DNA from 4 places in the Phyllobacterium sp. T2-21 genome. Region 4 is predicted to be linked to each of the others. Evidence: predicted binding sites of a transcription regulator. Region 4 holds the regulator's gene; each other region holds the start of a gene.
What was found. Region 4 encodes PhoB, which activates phosphate uptake and scavenging genes when phosphate is short. Its sites were predicted from a motif close to TGTCATNNANCTGTCAT; they were not measured.
Positions count from the first base shown of each region.

Region 1: a site for PhoB is predicted at 1,687-1,703, ahead of ACZ5FP_RS21290 (esterase-like activity of phytase family protein). Genes of this name have one in related genera too.
Region 2: a site for PhoB is predicted at 2,547-2,563, ahead of ugpB (sn-glycerol-3-phosphate ABC transporter substrate-binding protein UgpB). Genes of this name have one in related genera too.
Region 3: a site for PhoB is predicted at 2,219-2,235, ahead of ACZ5FP_RS02245 (DUF2794 domain-containing protein). Genes of this name have one in related genera too.

Region 1 covers NZ_AP027914.1:202,284-205,890, forward strand. Annotated here, with positions in the region: gene ACZ5FP_RS21285 (CYTH and CHAD domain-containing protein) at 1-1,559, opposite strand, end outside; gene ACZ5FP_RS21290 (esterase-like activity of phytase family protein) at 1,863-3,296, shown strand; gene ACZ5FP_RS21295 (SixA phosphatase family protein) at 3,408-3,607, shown strand, end outside.
Region 2 covers NZ_AP027912.1:3,233,665-3,237,271, reverse strand. Annotated here, with positions in the region: gene ugpE (sn-glycerol-3-phosphate ABC transporter permease UgpE) at 1-185, opposite strand, end outside; gene ugpA (sn-glycerol-3-phosphate ABC transporter permease UgpA) at 197-1,087, opposite strand; gene ugpB (sn-glycerol-3-phosphate ABC transporter substrate-binding protein UgpB) at 1,153-2,463, opposite strand; gene pncA (bifunctional nicotinamidase/pyrazinamidase) at 2,626-3,225, opposite strand; gene nagA (N-acetylglucosamine-6-phosphate deacetylase) at 3,307-3,607, opposite strand, start outside.
Region 3 covers NZ_AP027912.1:441,985-445,591, reverse strand. Annotated here, with positions in the region: gene ACZ5FP_RS02260 (ABC transporter permease) at 1-197, shown strand, start outside; gene ACZ5FP_RS02255 (Bax inhibitor-1/YccA family protein) at 389-1,165, shown strand; gene ACZ5FP_RS02250 (N-acetyltransferase family protein) at 1,265-1,813, shown strand; gene ACZ5FP_RS02245 (DUF2794 domain-containing protein) at 1,820-2,191, opposite strand; gene ACZ5FP_RS02240 (DUF1223 domain-containing protein) at 2,587-3,357, opposite strand; gene acnA (aconitate hydratase AcnA) at 3,565-3,607, opposite strand, start outside.
Region 4 covers NZ_AP027912.1:174,710-178,316, forward strand. Annotated here, with positions in the region: gene ACZ5FP_RS00880 (vWA domain-containing protein) at 60-1,250, shown strand; gene phoB (phosphate regulon transcriptional regulator PhoB) at 1,251-1,937, opposite strand; gene phoU (phosphate signaling complex protein PhoU) at 1,952-2,677, opposite strand; gene pstB (phosphate ABC transporter ATP-binding protein PstB) at 2,701-3,474, opposite strand; gene pstA (phosphate ABC transporter permease PstA) at 3,536-3,607, opposite strand, start outside.

The sequences.
Region 1 (3,607 bases), on a different replicon from region 4:
CTGCCGATCAGCTGTTTGCCACCCGCCGCCTGGCGGTGCCCCTGCCAGCCGATGACGGCCCCGACGGCCCGGTTAGCCTCCGCGCCGAGGGAATCATGGTCGAGCGTATCCATGAGCTCATGCGCGCTCTTGATGTCGTTCGCCTCACCCAGAAGATCCTGCAGCCGCGACAGGCGCTTCAGGTATTTTGCGGTCACCGGCCGGCTGGAATAGAGCGGCAGAAAAAACTCCGCGGCATAGCGCAAGCGCTTCAGCCCAAGGCGCAGCCGATGGCGCGCATCGGCATGCAGGTGGCGAAAGCCGTGCCCCCGCCTGCGGACCTGCCGTTCTATCCGATCCAGCACCCGCGCCGCAAACTGCCCCAGCGGCTCGGTCAGGATGCGCAAATCCTCGCTGGCAATATCGTTGCGCCAGCTCCTCTGTTCGATCACCAGCCCCAGGGACAACAGGAACCGGTTGGTCCTGGGATCGCCGATGATACGCCGGACGGCCTGGTAGGCCTGATCGTGGGAGGACATGCATGCCGCACGGAAGGCGGATATATTGACATGCGGCAGAGCGGCTTCCTCAATCTCTGTCAGGGTCGAATGCAGGAAAACGTCCCAGTTTCGGGCGGGACCCAGCGCCTGCCCGAACAGTTTTGCCTCGGCGTTGAGGTTGTCCAGCGACGGCGCCTGCAACTCGCGGCAGAGAAAATGCAGCGCCACGCGCAATCGCCGGAGCGCGACGCGCAACTGGTGGACGCCTTCCGGCTCTTGCCCGGTTTGACTGGCGCTAAGATTGGCCACGATCTGCTGCTGGCAATTGGTCAGAAGCTTGGCAATCGCCTCATCGACCGTATCAGACCTGACGAAGCCGGACGGTGCCGCCTTGACGGCCGATGGTTCATCGCCAAGCGCCAGCGCATAGCCCCGCGCCGATTTGCTCTGCGTTTCCAGGCAAAGCGGCGCAACATCCATCAAATTGAGACCGAACTGATAGAGCGCCGCGACTTTCCCCTGCTTCAGCTCAAGTTCGACTTCCGACAGCGGCACGCGCGTTGCGCCGAATTCAATGACGCCGTCATCAAGCGCAAGTTCGATCCGGGCGTCCTGATGGTCGAGCATCAGCAGATGCCGCCGGACTCTGGTCGCAAAAACCGGTGCCAACTCATCCGCCGTCATTCCGTCCAAAGGCGCGCCGATGTCGGCAAGCGGCAGCAGAGCAAGGTCGGGCGCCATGCCGCTCACCACCGTCTCCCACTCGTTGCGTTGCAGAGAACCGTGATCCGCTGCCCGCTTGACCGTCTGCACATGTTGACGGCCCTCACGCCGGACACGCAGCGACAATCCCGCCGCAAACAGCCGGTGATCGGAGGTGTCGTAATAGGTGGCATCAAGCCGCCGGATCAAGCCCTTGTTGCGGGCAGCCTGCTGAACCGCTGCGGAGGCGCGAATTTCATCGAGCATGCCCACGGGTGCCCGCAGCTTCAACTCGATCTCGACAGGGGCACGCGGCGGAACGGCAGCAGTCCCGGCGCCCGCACCGTCCTCCGTTCCGTGAACCGAAACTCCAGCCATTCCGTCCGCTCCCGTCGATCATCCCGTTGCACGGACTATACTATCGCGTGTGCGCCGTCTTGGTAGCGCAAATATTGTTGAGCCGGGTTGCCGGCTGATGGCCAGCGGGACCCAGGGCCGTCGCCGCTGTCATGTGCGTATTACATTCCGGTTCTAGACCCTACCGGAAAGGTCTCCTTGCGCGATTCCGGGGGATGGTCTCTTCCCAAGATCGACCCCGAGACCACCCGCCACACTGTCTTGTCAAAGGATTTTTCCATGCGCCATCTGCCGTCAATCCTGTTGCGTTTGCTTGCAACCTCCATGGCCATACTTCCGGCCGCAGCCTTTGCCGATAATTCGGTTGCGATCAGCGGTGCAACGCTCGTCAATAAGGGGCTGGTCGGCGTTGGACGGATTCCGGCCAATCAGCGCGACAAATTCGGCGAAACCTTCGGTTCCGGCTCGGGCATGGCGATGAACCCGGCCGAGTGGAGCCGCGATGGCGACAGCTACAAGGGCACGATGCTGCTCCTGCCCGACCGCGGTTACAATGTGGCGGGTACAACCGACTACCGCCCCCGCCTCAACATGCTGTCGATCCGGTTCACGCCGGTGGCGCCCGGCGCAACACCGTCCGCCGACAAGCAGCAGAGCGGCGTCGAGGCCGCACTCACCGACACGTTGCTGCTGGTGGACGACAAGGGCACCGATACAACCGGCCTCGACCCGCAGTCCGATGTTCGCGCCGCTGCCGGGGATTTTCCCATGCTGCCGCAGGCCGTCAATGGCAAGATATCCCTGGACAATGAGGCAATCGTCCGCCTCGCCGATGGCACGATGCTCATCAGCGACGAGTATGGACCGAATATTTACCGCTTTTCCGCCGAGGGCCGCATGATGTCGGCAACCCAGCCTCCGGCAGCGCTGGTTCCCATGCGCCATGGCAAGGCGAATTTCTCATCCAACAATCCGGGGCCCGGCGCACAGGCGCCCGATCCGAAGGATCCCGATACCGGCCGCCAGAACAATCAGGGCCTGGAAGGCATGGCACTGACGCCCGACGGCAAGTTCCTGATCGCCGTTCTCCAGTCGGCCGCGCGGCAGGATGGCGGCGATTCCAGTTCGACCCGCCAGAACACCCGCGCCCTCGTCTATGACGCGGCCGATCCGGCCCATCTGAAGCTGGTGCATGAATATGTCGTGCCGCTTCCCGTCTTCACCAATGCCAAGGGCAAGAAGGCTGTAGCAGCGCAGAGCGAGATCGTGGCTTTGTCCGACAAGGCATTCCTGATGCTGGCACGCGACAGCGGCAATGGTTATGGCCTTGACGGCGACACGTCGCTCTACCGCAACATCGCCGTCGTCGACACCTCGGCGGCCACCGATATCGCCGGAAGTGCCTTCGATGCCGACAAGGCCGTTGCACCCAAGGGCATTGTCGACCCCTCTGTTACACCGGCAACACTGACCCCCTTCATTGATATCAATGACAATGCGAACCTGTCGCGCTTCGGCCTGCACAACGGTGCGCCCAATGACCGCAACAACCTGTCGGAAAAATGGGAAGCTATGGCACTTGTCAGCGTCCTCGATCCCAAGCTGCCGGACGACTATTTCCTTTTCGTCGGCAACGACAATGACTTCCTGACCCAGGACGGCTTTCAGGTCGGCGCGAGCTACAAGGCCGAGGGCGGTGCCGATGTCGACACCATGTTCCAGGTGTTTCAGGTCACCATTCCCGGACTGCATAAGTAATCCGTTCGACTTGTCATCGGAGAGGATTGCTCTCTCCGATGATACCAGCCTCCATGCATTCCCGTTCATGTTATATGATCGGGTGAGCTGAGTGCCCATGGAGCAAAACAGATGCTGCGACTTCTCCTGCTTCGCCACGCCAAATCGGACTGGCCGGATGGTGTTGACGACCACGACCGCCCGCTTGCTGAACGCGGCCGCCGGGCCGGCTCCCTGATGGCCCGATATATGGCCGGGGAAGGGCTCATACCGGATCTCGCCCTTATCTCCACGGCACGGCGGACACAGGAGACATGGGAACTGCTGCGTCC
Region 2 (3,607 bases), 610 kb from region 4:
AGCGCCGTCGTGTAGTTTTCCCAGAAATGTCCGCCGGGCAGCAGGGATAGCGGCGGCCGCATGATATCCTGCAGCGACTGGGTTGACGCGATGAAAGCGTAGTAGATCGGGAACGCCACGATCAGGATGCCGACAATCAGGATGATGTGGGCGACGAGACGGCCGATGGGATTGTTCTGGATCATCTCTGCGTTCCTCAGCCGTAATGCACTTTGCGCTCGACATAACGGAACTGGATCGCCGTCAGGCCGATGACGATGACCATCAGGATCACCGATTGTGCCGCGGAGTCGCCAAGGATCAGGTTGACGAAGCCGTCATTGTAAACCTTGTAGACCAATGTTTCCGTGGCCTTGCCGGGGCCGCCGCCGGTGACGGCATGAATGATGCCGAACGTGTCGAAGAAGGCGTAGACGGTGTTGACGACCAGCAGGAAGAACGTCGTCGGGGCAAGCAGCGGGAAAACGATGGTCCAGAAGCGCTTGGTTTCGCCGGCGCCGTCAATGGCAGCGGCTTCGATCAGCGATTTGGGAATGGACTGCAGCCCGGCAACGAAGAACAGGAAATTGTAGCTGATCTGCTTCCACGCGGCGGCGGCAACCACCAGCAGCATGGCCTGGTTGCTGTTGAGCAGCGGGTCCCAATTGTAGCCGGCGGAGCGGATCATATAGGCGAATGTGCCCATCGAGGGGTTAAACAGGAACAGCCAGAGCATGCCGGCAATGGCCGGGGCCACGGCGTAGGGCCAGATCATCAGGGTGCGGTAGACACCTTTGCCGCGGATGACCTTGTCGGCCATGACGGCGAACAGCAGCGCGAAGCCCATGGCAATGACTGCCGTGGCGATGGAGAAGATGACCGTGACCTGCAGCGAGTTCAGGTAGTTGGGGTCACTCAGGATGCGCTTGAAATTGCCTAGGCCGACGAACTGGGTCGACAGGCCGAACGGATCCTCGCGCAGCACCGACTGGCGGATGGCCTGGGACGCGGGCCAGTAGAAAAAGACAATCGTGATGGCAAGCTGCGGCGCCAGCAGCAGATATGGCAGGACCTTGTTCGGAAAAGTGACACGCGTTGACGATGCCATGATTGCCCCTCTTGAAAAGAGCCCCGTCCGCAAGACATGCGGACGGGGCGTTCATGAACCGGCTCTTACTGGCCGTTCGCCTGTTTGATGGCTGCATTGCCGCGCTTGACGGCATTGTCGAGCGCCTGCTGGGCGGTCTGCTTGCCGGAGAGCATGTTCTCGAACTCTTCGTTCTCGATATCACGCACCTGCGGCAGGTTCGGCAGGCGGACGCCCTTGGAGTTTTCCGTCGGCGCCTTGCCCATCATCTGCTTGATCGGAATTTCGCGGGCAGGGTTCTTGTCGTAGAAACCGGACTTCTTGGTGTCCTCATAGGCGGCAAGGGTCACCGGCAGATAGCCGGATACCTGGTGCAGGCGGGCCTGGATGTCGGTGCGCGACAGGAAAGTGAAGAAGGCGGCAACGCCCTTGTATTCCGCGTCGGACTTGCCGGCGAACACCCAGAGGCTGGCGCCGCCCGGTGTCGTGTTCTGCGGTGCACCCTTGGCATCGGGGTCATAGGGAAGCTGGCCGGTGCCGTAGTTCATGCCCGATTTGACCACATCGCCCAGGCCGCCGGAGGATTCGGTGAAGATGCCGCATTCGCCCGACAGGAACAGCGGCTTGGCTTCGGATGTGCGCCCGCCGTAACGGAAGGTGCCATCCTTGGCGAGGTCAGCCAGTTCCTGGAAGTGTTTGACATAGATCGGCGCGTTGATCTTCAGTTCGACATCGGTTCCGGCAATGCCGTTTTCATTGGTGCCGTAGGAGACATTGTTCCAGGCGGCAAAGTTTTCCGTGTGGATCCATGTCAGCCATGTCGAGGTATAGCCGCATTTGGCTGCGCCGCTGGTCTTGATCTTCTTGGCGGCTTCCCAGACTTCCGGCCAGGTTTTTGGCGGGTTGTTTTCATCCAGCCCGGCCTTCTTGAAGATATCCTTGTTGTAGTAAAGGATTGGCGAGGAGCTGTTGTAGGGGAAGGACAGCATCGTGCCGTCCGGCTTGGAATAATAGGCAACGATGCCCGGCAGATAGAGGCTCTTGTCGAACTTTGCGCCGCCCATCGAGAGAATGTCGGCCACCGGCTTGATGGCGCCCTCGGCGCCCATCATGACGCCGGTTCCGGCGTCGAATACCTGCATGATATGCGGGGCCTGCTTGGCACGGAACGCGGCAATGCCGGCGTTCAACGTTTCCGGATAGGTGCCTTTGAACACTGGAACGACCTTGTAGTCGCTCTGGCTTTCGTTGAATTCCTTCGACAGGGTTTCAACAACCTCGTTGTTGGCACCGGTCATGGCGTGCCACCAGCTGATTTCGGTGACGGCAAAGGATGAAGTGGACGATGCGAGGATAAGTCCGAGCGCAAGGCTGAGCGAAGTGCCGCGAAATGTCATGTATGTCTCCCATAATGAGGCGTCGTTAGGAACACGCTTATTGGATGCGCTTATGGGCACTATCCTCATTATGTGACAGAGAAACAACAGTTTTATGACTTTGGTCGAATGTCTGGGTTAACGCCTGTGGAAAAAATGCTCAGCTGTTCACTTTTGCGCCGGTCAGATGAGGGTGACGCCGGCCTTGCGCATATTCGCGACCATGGCGGCCAGTGACCCGCCCATGTCGATGGCGCGGCAGGCATCGAGCAGCACATCGGCGGTAAAACCGTGCGCCACCGCATCCAGCGCGGAGTAGGCGACGCAATAGTCTGTCGCCAGCCCGACAAAGGTCACATTGGTGATGCCGCGCTCGCGCAGGTAGCCGGCAAGGCCGGTCGGGGTCTTGCGGTCGTTCTCGAAAAACGCCGAGTAGCTGTCGATGTGGGGACGGAAGCCCTTGCGGATGATCAGTTCGGCCTTGGTCCACTGCAGATCCGCATGGAAATCGGCGCCCGGTGTGCCCTGAATGCAATGGTCCGGCCACAGCGTCTGGTCGCCGTAGGGCATTTTCACCGTGTCGAAGGGCGCCTTGCCGGGATGGGAGAAAGCGAAGCTCGAATGGCCGGCCGGGTGCCAGTCCTGCGTCAGGATGACGTGATCGAACCGGATGATCAGTTTGTTGATGATCGGGACGATTTCGCTTCCGCCATCCACGGCCAGTGTACCGCCCGGGCAAAAATCGTTCTGCACATCGATGACGACAAGCGCATCCCCAGCCATTTTATTTCTCCGATTGTCCGGTGGTCCGAATGTCAAATTCGTTCCACTAGGGATGGCAGTATGGACAATCGGAGAAAGTCGTCAACTCGGGTTTCGGGCGTAATGCAGATCGCCGTCGATCCAGACGTGATCGACGTCAAGCGCATCATCGAGGTGCACGATATTGGCGACATATCCGGTGCCGATGCGCCCGTAGCGATGATCGACCCGGATGCTCTCGGCGGGATAGAGCGAGGCCATCCGCAGGGCTTCCTCCAGGTCCAGCCCAAGCTCGCGATGGACGAAGCGGACTGCCGAAATCATGTCGAGATCGGCTCCCGCCAGCGTGCCGTCTTCGAGCGTCAGGCGGCCGTCATGCCGGCGGATCGTCCGTCCGTTCAGC
Region 3 (3,607 bases), 270 kb from region 4:
CAACTTTCGCGCTCCTGGCTGGCGGATTGGCGGCCTGGTATGTGGTTGTACGGGTGATGAAGCTGCCTGCATCATTCCAGCCGGAAGTGGCCGTTTCCACGCTGGTCCTGGCGTTGGTTCTGACCGTCGGATTTGGCCTTGCGGGAACCTGGAGAATCCTTGGTCAAAAGGCGGCTCCGATCCTGCGAAACCTCTGAAATCGTTAAAAAAGCGTAATATGCGAGCATTTTGCCCGCATTTGCCTGCCAAACACGCGATCTTGAGTGAAACAGGTCTTGTTATCGCCCTGCTGAATCCCCATAATTCACCGCAAGGCATGCTGGGGTCCCGCCAGCGGCGCCTGGGAATAACCCCCGACACCCGACGGGACGAAGCAATGAGGAAAACCATGGCTGACTATCGCAACATCCAGGCCCGTACATCGGCCGGAGTGCGTGTGGACGCGGGGATCGATCAAGGTCTACGCAGCTACATGCTGAAGGTCTACAATCTGATGGGGATCGGTCTCGCAGTGACCGGTCTTGCCGCGCTTGCAATTGTTTATCTCGCAACCACCAATGACGCATCACTTGCCGCGCATCAATTGCCGAATGGCAAGATGCTGACCAGCCTTGGCGTGGCGCTTTACGGCTCGCCCCTGCGTTGGGTTGTTATGCTCGCACCGCTCGCTGCGGTGTTCTTCTTGAGCTTCCGCATTGAGAAAATGAGCGTTTCGGCGGCCCAGACAACCTTCTGGGTTTATGCAGCGCTCGTCGGTGTTTCTCTGTCTTCGATCTTCCTTGTCTATACGTCGGGAAGCATCGTGCAGACATTCTTCATCACCGCTGCATCCTTTGGTGCGCTGTCGCTCTACGGCTACACGACGAAGCGCGATCTCTCCGGAATGGGTTCGTTCCTGTTCATGGGTCTGATCGGCATTCTCCTTGCCGGTGTGGTCAACATCTTCCTGCAGTCCAGTGCTTTGCAGTTTGCAATCTCTGCGATCGGCGTTCTGGTCTTTGCAGGTCTGACGGCCTATGACACCCAGAGCATCAAGGAAATGTACTATGAAGGCGACAGCTCGGACACCTATGGCCGCAAGGCGATCATGGGTGCGCTGCGCCTCTATCTCGACTTCATCAACATGTTCATGTTCCTGTTGCAGTTCCTCGGCAATCGCAACTGATCCTGGACGTTATGAACGAGTGAAAATGGGCAGCGGAAACGCTGCCCTTTTTCTTGGCGGCATTGCATTCATCCGATATTTTTGCGATCGATTGCGGTCATGACCAGCATTCATATCCGCCCGGCACAGCTCACTGACCTGCCCGCTATCACCGCAATCTATCGCGATGCGGTTCTGCACGGTACGGCCACCTACGAGATCGAGCCGCCCGCGCCGGCGGAGATGACCAAGCGGTTCCATACGATCACCAGTGATGGTTTCCCCTACAGCGTGGCCGAGATTGACGGCATCGTGAGCGGCTACGCCTATGCCAGTTATTTCCGTACCCGCCCGGCCTATTGGTGGAGTGTCGAGGATTCGATCTACATTGCGCCGCAGGCCAAGGGCAAAGGCATGGGCAAAGCCCTGCTTCAACGCTTGATCATCGATTGCACGGCGCTTGGATTTCGCCAGTTCATCGCTGTTATCGGCGATGGTCACGCTGCGTCAGCGTCTGTGCGCCTGCATACCAGTTGCGGTTTCAGGCATTGCGGCACCATTGAAGGATCGGGTTTCAAGCATGGCCGCTGGCTGGATACGGTTCTCATGCAGCTTGATATGAATGGCGGGACCACGACCCTCCCGGGGCCGGCACCTTTGAGAGGTTGAGCAGCTTTAGCTCCGCACGACCTGCAGCGATTTGTCGAATATCCTGAGTACCCTGTCGAGTTCCGTGCCGCGCTTGAGAATAAGACCGCTCGCGGCAATCACGCTATAGGCGCCTTGCTTGCGGGCCAGCCGCGGATTTTTCTCGATCCGGAACATCGGCACTTCACTGGTTCGGCGAAACACAGAAAACACAGCCCGGTCATTCAGATGGTCAATGGCATAATCGCGCCATTCGCCTGCTGAAACCATGAAGCCGTATATTCTGAGGATTTGATCAAGTTCCCGCCGATTGAATGTAACGGGGAGATCATGTGCGCCGGAGAGTGAAATGAGTTTCGCCTGCTGTTGCGATTCGTCGCCACCTGCATTGCTGTCCATCAATCAATCCGCCCTTAGATTTGCCGTATGACAACTGGATGACAGAAGGGTGACCTGTTCCGCCCGCATTTACAAGCCTGTAAGTGTCAGGGCGCGCGCAATTGAACGCAAAAATGTCGTTGCCATTGTGCCTTTCACAAAGGAATACGCCCTGTTTCCATTGGTGATGTCTGGCCACAGTTTCGCCATGTTGCACTCGCATTGCCGCCGGATTTCAGACCCACCTTCAGCCCGTTGTCTGAGACGGTTCGGTCTTGAGCGGTCCGATACCCCAAGCCCCCCGCCCAAACGGGCTGTTCTGGCCGAACCATTCAGTCTCTCAATGGCAACAAGCCCCAAGACTTCAGGCTGGTTTTACCAGCCTTTTTTCTTGCCTGCAGAAATGCTCTTTATAATCAGGGCTTTGTCATGATCGAGGCGCCAATGATAGGCCCCGGTTTGCCTTCACCAAGCATTTCCTGCAACAGGACAGCGCAGCCGGAAGCCTTCTTGCTGGCAATCTCGGTCAGCGGAATTTCGATCTTCTGCGATTTGCCATCCCACATGCCAACCGTTTCCATTGCGCGGACGCTGTTGGCGTAGCTGACATTGCGCCCGCCGTTCTCGCCATCGGGTATGGAAACAATGGTTTCCTTGTTGAAATAGGCGAGAAGAACGCGCACAGGATTTTTTGCGGCAGCCCCCTCACCAATATTGATGACCAGGCGATCCGGAGAGGTTTTTTCGATCGATACGGGAATTGTCAGTCCAGAATCACCATTGCGCATCTCATCGATTCGGCGCCGGATTTTAGCGCCGTCCTGACCGTTTACATGCTCGCGGCCATTGAGGATTGCCTGCGGTGTGTAAACACCTGTCAGTCCAAGTGCCTTGCGATAGGCATTCTGCCGCGCGGTGTTTTCGGGCAGCGCAAGATTATCCACCCACCCGCGATAATCCCAATAGTCAACATGGAAGGCCAGTGCGACGACTTTCCCTTCCGCGACCAACTGCTTGAGGACGGCATCGGCTGGTGGACATGAGCCGCAGCCCTGCGAGGTATAAAGCTCAACCACGCCATCTGGTTTCGTGCCGATGCTCCCGGCATAAACCGGCCACGTGAACCCCGCCGCTACAAGGAGCGGGCAGGCGATCAGAATGGCTTTGAGCAGGGTGCGCAGGGTCAAGGGTACGAGCTTTCTTCCCGAATTTTTCTTTGATCTTGTATGAGAGTGATTGCCAGACAATTGATAGGGATGCGTTTTATCAAGAGGAAGTCACTTTGAGGTGAATTCGATCACGTTTACAGGCAAAACCATATAATTATTGGCGAAATCGCGAAAAAAAGACCGCCGGTTGCCCGGCGGTCTCCGATTTCAGAGCTTTTCGCTGCTTTAAGCGGCGAGATCGCGCAGCACGTACTGCAGGATGCCGCCA
Region 4 (3,607 bases):
ACAAAGGGCCGGATCGGCGAACTGACGCCGTTCATCGACGACAATAAGCGGGTTTAGCCATGTTCCTCCCCTTCTTCCTCGAGCTCAAGGCGGCCAAGATTCCCGTATCGCTGCGGGAATATCTGACGTTGCTTGAGGGGCTGGATGCGGGGCTGGTGACCTATGATGTGGAAGGGTTCTACTATCTCGCCCGTTCCGCCCTGGTGAAGGACGAGCGCCATCTCGACCGTTTCGATCAGGTCTTCGGCCACGTGTTCAAGGGGCTGGAACTGCTCGGCGGCGAGAGCGGTGTCGACATTGCCAATCTGCCTGAGGAATGGTTGCGCCGGCTCGCCGAAAAGCACCTCACCGAAGAAGAGAAGAAGCTGATCGAGGCGCTGGGCGGTTTCGACAAGCTGATGGAAACCCTGCGCCAGCGGCTTGAGGAGCAGAAGGGCCGGCATCAGGGCGGCTCGAAGTGGATCGGCACGGCCGGAACCTCACCCTTCGGTGCCTATGGCTACAATCCCGAAGGCGTGCGCATCGGCCAGGACGAGGGCCGGCACGGCCGGGCGGTCAAGGTCTGGGACAAGCGTGAATTCAGGAATTTTGACGACAGTGTCGAGCTGGGCACCCGCAACATCAAGGTTGCTCTGAAACGGCTGCGCCGCTGGGTGCGCGAAGGCGCCGATGACGAGCTTGATCTTTCCGGCACCATCAGGTCAACCGCCGAACACGGCTATCTCGACGTGCAGACGCGGCCCGAACGGCGCAATCATGTCAAGCTGCTGATGTTCTTCGATGTGGGCGGCTCCATGGACGAGCATATCCGGATCGCCGAGGAACTGTTCTCCGCCGTCCGCTCGGAATTCAAGCACATGGAATATTTCTACTTCCACAACTGCCTCTACGAGGGTGTGTGGAAGGACAACCGCCGCCGCCATGCGGAACGCATACCGACGCTCGATCTCATCCATAAATACGGACCGGACTACAAGGTCATCTTCGTCGGGGATGCCGCCATGGCGCCCTACGAGGTTTCCCATGCGGGCGGATCGGTCGAGCACTGGAACCAGGAGGCGGGCGCGGTCTGGCTCGGCCGGGTGCTCGACCACTGGAAGAACGCCGCGTGGCTCAATCCGTCAAAGGAACAATATTGGGACTACACCGCCTCGACGGCAATGATCCGCAAGATTTTCGCGCATCGCATGTATCCCATGACCCTGGCGGGTATCGAGGGGGCGACGCGCGAACTCTCGCGCAGGCACTGACTACCCGAACGAATACCCCGCACCGCGCACGGTGCGGATCGGATCGATCGAGCGGCCGATATTGATGGCCTTGCGCAGCCGCCCGACATGCACGTCGACGGTACGGTCGTCCACGTAGATGTCTGCGCCCCAGACATTGTCCAGGAGCTGGCCGCGCGAGAACACCCGGCCGGGGGACTGCATCAGGAATTCCAGCAGGCGGAATTCGGTCGGCCCGAGCTTCAACTCGCGCTCCTTGCGGAACACGCGGTGCTGCTCGCGGTCGAGCTTCAGATCGCCGAAGCTGAGCACATGCGACAGCAGGCTCGGATTGACCCGGCGCAGCATGGCCTTGATGCGGGCAAGCAGTTCCGGGGTCGAGAACGGCTTGACCATGTAGTCATCAGCACCGGTGGCAAGGCCGCGCACCCGCTCGCTCTCTTCGCCGCGCGCCGTCAGCATGATGATCGGCAGGATTTCGGTCTCGCGCCGCGCCCGCAGACGGCGGCAGAGTTCGATGCCGGAAAGACCCGGCAGCATCCAGTCGAGAATGAGCAGATCCGGCACTTTTTCACGCAGCGCAATTTCCGCCTCGTCACCGCGTGCGATTGTCTCGACGACATAACCTTCGGCTTCAAGATTGTACCGGAGAAGGACGCTGAGCGCTTCCTCGTCTTCGACAACAGTGATTTTGGGAGCGATCGCCATTGCTGGAATCCTAATTAAGGCTGTCTGGCTTCATCGACGATGATGCTGTGGGTCTGGTCTTCCTTGGGCCGTTCGGCCGGAAGCTGGGCACCCGTCACGATGTAGTAGACCGTTTCAGCAATGTTCGTCGCATGGTCTCCGATGCGCTCGATATTCTTGGCGCAGAAGAGAAGGTGCGTGCAGGCGGAGATGTTGCGCGGGTCTTCCATCATGTAGGTCAGGAGTTCGCGGAACAGCGATGTGTACAGCGCATCGATTTCATCATCGCGCTCACGCACGATGTTGACCTGCTGCACGGAGCGTGTCGCATAGGCGTCGAGCACGTCCTTCAGCTGCGTCAGGGCGAGTTCCGCGATGGTCTGCAGGCCGCGATAGACCGACAGCGTCTGACGCGTATCGGTGACGGCGACAACGCGCTTGGCGATGTTCTTGCCGAGGTCGCCGACCCGTTCGAGGTCGGAGGAAATGCGGATGGCGCCGATGATCTCACGCAGATCGATCGCCATGGGCTGGCGCTTGCCGATGATGGTGATGGCCTTTTCGTCGATCTCGCGCTGTCCGGCATCGAGGATGAGATCGTCCGAAATGACGCGCTGGGCCAGCGCGTTGTCGGAGTTCACCATGGCGGTGACGGCCTGTTCGACCATGCGCTCGGCATGGCCGCCCATTTCGGCGATCTTGTGCGTCAGGAACTTCAGTTCGTCGTCATAGGAACGGACGGTATGCTGCGACTCGGTCATATTCTTATCCCTGTTTCCCGTGATTAGCCGAAGCGTCCGGTGATGTAGTCCTGCGTGCGCTTTTCCGTCGGATTGGTGAACATCATTTCCGTATCGCCCACCTCGACGAGGTTTCCGAGATGGAACATGGCGGTGCGCTGCGAAACGCGGGCCGCCTGCTGCATCGAATGGGTGACGATGACGATGGTGTAGTTCTGGCGCAGTTCGTCGATCAGTTCCTCGACCTTTGCCGTGGCAATCGGATCGAGCGCCGAGCAGGGTTCGTCCATCAGGATGACTTCCGGGCTGACGGCAATGGCGCGGGCGATGCACAGGCGCTGCTGCTGGCCACCGGAAAGGCCGGTACCGGCTTCATGCAGGCGGTCCTTGACCTCGTCGAACAGGCTGGCGCGGCGCAGGCTCTTCTCGACGATTTCCTCCAGCTCATGCCGGTTCTTGGCAAGACCATGGATGCGCGGGCCATAGGCCACATTCTCGAAAATGGACTTCGGGAACGGATTGGGTTTCTGGAAAACCATGCCGACGCGAGCGCGCAGCTCGACCACGTCGATCTTCGGATTGTAGATATCCTCGTCATCGAGCGTGATCTTGCCGCCGATCTTGCAGCCTTCGATCGTGTCGTTCATGCGGTTGAGCGAGCGCAGGAAGGTCGACTTGCCGCAACCGGACGGGCCGATCAGCGCCGTCACCATCTTTTCCGGCACATCGAGGCTGACACCGAACAGGGCCTGCTTTTCACCGTAGTGAACGGTGACATCCTTGCCCTGCATTTTGATCGTATTGACCTGTGCACTCATTTTGTCGTTTACCGCTTTTTCGAGAGATCGTTCTGTCATGAGATTCATAATTCGCTCCCGTTTACCAGCGCCGCTCGAAGCGGCGACGCAGAATGATGGCTCCAATGTTCATGACTGCAAGAAACAGAAGCAG